Regions from separate parts of the Anoxybacillus suryakundensis genome, predicted to be linked through region 2. Evidence: a T-box and tRNA genes for the amino acid it is inferred to sense, from the RefSeq annotation. Region 2 holds a T-box; the other holds one or more tRNA genes.
The links. A T-box is a leader RNA that pairs with one kind of tRNA and senses whether it is charged. The one in region 2 lies ahead of ASC42_RS00040 (valine--tRNA ligase), so its partner is inferred to be a tRNA-Val.
Positions count from the first base shown of each region.

Region 1: it encodes a tRNA-Val, which carries the amino acid that the T-box ahead of ASC42_RS00040 (valine--tRNA ligase) is inferred to sense. The anticodon was not compared.

Region 1 is NZ_LIOK01000002.1:211,765-213,970, forward strand. It holds tRNA gene ASC42_RS02255 (tRNA-Val) at 824-896, opposite strand; gene ASC42_RS02260 (hypothetical protein) at 999-1,631, opposite strand; gene ASC42_RS02265 (HD domain-containing protein) at 1,751-2,206, shown strand, end outside.
Region 2 is NZ_LIOK01000001.1:10,325-12,530, reverse strand. It holds gene ASC42_RS00055 (protein kinase family protein) at 1-359, shown strand, start outside; gene ASC42_RS00050 (hypothetical protein) at 344-535, opposite strand; T-box leader at 673-895, shown strand; gene ASC42_RS00040 (valine--tRNA ligase) at 937-2,206, shown strand, end outside.

The sequences.
Region 1 (2,206 bases), on a different contig from region 2:
TGCTCCGTCTTAGAAACAAACGACGGGCTGATCGTTTTCAAACAAATACATGTACATCATCTTCCCTCCTATACGATCGTTATTTTTTTATTGTATCAAATATGTTTGATTTTTCTATACATTTTCCAACTACCATGAAGAATAATCGAGTAGGAGGAGGTGATTAACCTCCGTCCTCTCACACCACCGTACGTACGGTTCCGTATACGGCGGTTCAATCAAGATAATGACGACGTAAGCTTCCTTCCGTAAATAGCTGATCTTCTTATGCCAGTCGTCACTCCACCCTCCAAAAGATCCCCCACGGGATTCACCGTTTCCTTTCTCTTGGGAGGTACCATGTTTTCTGTGTTCATCATGACGTACTGAATGCCAAGGGCTATTTTCTCTTGATTGTTCAGTCCTTCCGAATCGTTCTAGACCGATTCGTACTATGACCTCTGCTGACTTCTGATGGTTCAGCTACTTATCACTAAGTAGGTTATGAAGCGTACTTCACGTATCCATCAGACCTCCTCGGGTAAGAGTACAATCTTTCCTTCCATCTATCTGCTTCATTTACTCTGTATCACCTTCGGCAGAAAGGACTTTGTTTTGTTTTGCAAACTCATCCAATGATACCTAGCCTTGTATGAAGTTCGTGTTCCTCAGACCGGAAGTTTGCCGCCCGCTTCCTTCAGATTCCGCGTCACCACGGACACCCTTGCGTTAAGCTAACTGCTACTTCTGCCTTCGCAGTTCGGGACTTTCACCCTAGAGATTGCCCCCATGCCGAGCGCACACGAAAAACCCCGAGCTCTCTAAAAGAACTCGGGTTTTGCGATGATTCCGACTGGGCTCGAACCAGCGACCTCCACCCTGTCAAGGTGGCGCTCTCCCAGCTGAGCTACGGAATCGTATGTCGTTGTCCTATCGAACACATTTTTTATTATAATCACCTTCATACACATTGTCAAATACTTTTTTTAAAAAATTTTTAGCCATCGCATACGCAATGGCTAATGGCGGATAAAGTCGATGTGAGTACCTTGAAAAAGGCCGTCTTTATATTCATATGTGACGATTAAACTGCCGATGTATTCGCCTTTTTTTCTTTCTAGCAATAAAACGGCCTTTAGCTTTTGTTTGTCGATCGCATACTTTACAAAGCGATCGAATGTCACTTTTATTCCTCTTTCACCTTGGCGATTGTACGGAATGAGGGCGTGAACATGATCGATGACAAGCTCTGTTCCTTCGTCTGTCTCTTTCATTTTCATGCTTTTTAAAACGACGGTGCGCGGATCTTCGACGATGACTTCTTCCATGCCGCTTTGGCTATGGGTGAATACGTGCACTTCGTTTTTATACGTGCCGTTTCCGCGCGCTTTCACGAGAAAAACGACAACATCTTCTTTTCCATCTTCCGTCACGTCAATGGAATATAATTGCGGAATGGCTTTCGGATCGTTCACATGTTCCCATTCTGGAAACGCATACGTCTCTTTGCCGACGCGCAACATAAAATGGCGCACCCAATCTCCATCTTCTTTTCCACACAATTGCACGTTTGCTTCATCCAATTTTTTCGTGCAAGCATGCCCATTGAATGAAAACGCTGTCATCATTGATAATAATAATGATAAAAACATATGCGTCCTCCAAACCTTTTTTCACTTAGTATGAAGGAAAAACAGAAAAATATGTATTGCCATGTTAGAAGTATACATGATATGATAATTAGAAAAACATTCGAAAGGGATGGTGAGCTATGAGACGTGTCACATTAACTGACATCTTCCTTCACCCCATCACCCAAAAATATTTAAAACGCTCAGGCGTCGCGCACGCCATTGCGACCGCATATCATGCGTATCGCCTCGCCTTACAGTACGGTGTCAACGTCGACTTGGCGACAAAAGCGGCATTGCTTCACGATATCGGTCATTACGAATGGTATTCAAACGGAACATGGGATTATGAAACATATAAACAAAACGACATTCACGCGATCAAAGGGGCTGAGCGAGCGCATAAACTGCTTATTCGACTCGGAGAACATCCTCAGCACGCGAAAGAAATCGCCCTCGCCATTTTGCTTCATACCGACTCGTATCTTCCAGAAGGAGAATTAAAACGAAAGCCGCTCCAGACGATCGTCAAACTTGCCGATGAAGCAGATGAAGAACCGGGTGGCAAACATCATTATCGCCAAATCGATGATGAA
Region 2 (2,206 bases):
ATGATGACACATCGTATTTTATTAGTTTCGAACGAGCACGCTGGGCGCCTCCATTTCATGATTTACTTTTCTTTTTTCGCCAATATTTGCACACGTATCCGATTGTATGTGATGAAGCAGTACAATGGCTTTCACAATATGAACAAACATTGGCGCTTGAAGAAGATGAGCGGTTACTATTTTTTCATTTACTTGTTGATCCTCATCGTTTTGTTCGTCTCATTCATCGGTACGAGCAACAACGTCATGAGCGACAATTCACCGCTACTTGGCAGCAGGCATATTGGCAAATGAAAAATATCGAATATGTCATCGGAAAATGGGAAGAAGAAAAACAAACGGATCAAATCCAATCATAATGTAAAGCGAAGGAAAGAAAAATGAAAATAGCAAGTAAAATGACATCAATTGTTGTTGGAAATAAAATCGTGCGAATTGCTTGAACAACGGTAATCGGAATGATGCATTGTTCAGCAATGAAGCGAAGTTTTCTTAACCACGGTGGCCAAGCGTACGGATTGTAACGCTTACGCATATGCTCACTTCCTTTTCAAATGGTTAGCTCCATATGTTGGAGCTTTTCTTTTTTTATCATATGTATAAAGGAGTGAAAATGTGGCAAACCTTATTGACGATTCATATGATTTTTATATAGTATTATGTATGAATAGAAAAAAAGCGAAGATGGGGAAGAGTACGGCGCAACCCGCCTGGCAGAGAGGGAAATCAGTAGCTGCGAGATTTCCTAGGTTTGTGGTCGTCGGAAGGTCGCCCTGGAGCTGCTTCTTCGAACGAAAGTAGAAGAAGCCGGTGCATCGCCGTTATCGATTTGAGTGCTTAAGCGTAGCTTAAGAAAAAAGGTGGTACCGCGAAAGAGTCTCCTTTCGTCCTTTTCGGATGAAAGGAGTTTTTTATTTGAATGAAGGAGGGATTTTTATGTTATCGCCAAAATATGACCACCGTACTGTTGAGGCAAACCGTTATGAATGGTGGTTAAAAGGAAAGTTTTTTGAAGCAACAAGCGATGAAACGAAAAAACCGTTTACGATCGTCATTCCACCGCCAAACGTGACAGGGAAACTTCATTTAGGACATGCGTGGGATACGACGTTGCAAGACATTATTACGCGCATGAAGCGCATGCAAGGATATGACGTTTTATGGCTTCCGGGCATGGACCATGCGGGAATTGCCACGCAAGCGAAAGTCGAAGAAAAGTTGCGCAATGAAGGAAAGACGCGCTACGACTTAGGACGTGAAAAGTTCGTCGAAGAGACGTGGAAATGGAAAGAAGAATATGCAGGGCACATTCGCTCTCAATGGGCGAAACTGGGGCTTGGTCTCGATTATACGCGCGAGCGCTTTACGCTTGATGAAGGATTATCAAAAGCGGTGCGTGAAGTATTCGTTTCGCTATATAACAAAGGACTTATTTATCGTGGCGAATACATTATTAACTGGGATCCAGTAACAAAAACAGCATTATCGGACATTGAAGTCGTGTATAAAGATGTGCAAGGTGCCCTATATCATATGCGCTATCCACTTGTAGACGGCTCAGGCTATATCGAAGTGGCAACGACTCGTCCAGAAACGATGCTCGGCGATACAGCCGTTGCTGTTCATCCAGAAGACGAGCGCTACAAACATCTTATCGGAAAAACAGTCATTTTACCGATCGTTGGTCGTGAAATTCCGATTATTGGTGATGAGTACGTCGATATGTCTTTCGGTTCCGGAGCGGTGAAAATTACGCCAGCACATGATCCAAACGACTTTGAAATCGGAAACCGTCATAACTTGCCGCGCGTTCTTGTCATGAATGAAGACGGTACGATGAACGACAATGCGCTTCAATATAAGGGACTCGATCGTTTCGAATGCCGTAAACAAATCGTCAAAGATTTACAAGAACAAGGTGTGCTATTTAAAATCGAAGAGCATATGCATTCTGTCGGTCATAGCGAACGGAGCGGTGCTGTCGTAGAACCGTATTTGTCGACACAATGGTTTGTCAAAATGAAGCCGCTTGCTGAGGCTGCCATTGAACTACAAAAAACAGAAGGAAAAGTGAATTTCGTCCCAGAGCGATTTGAAAAAACGTATTTACATTGGATGGAAAACATTCGCGATTGGTGCATTTCTCGCCAGCTTTGGTGGGGTCATCGCATCCCAGCATGGTATCATAAAGAAACAGGCGAAGTGT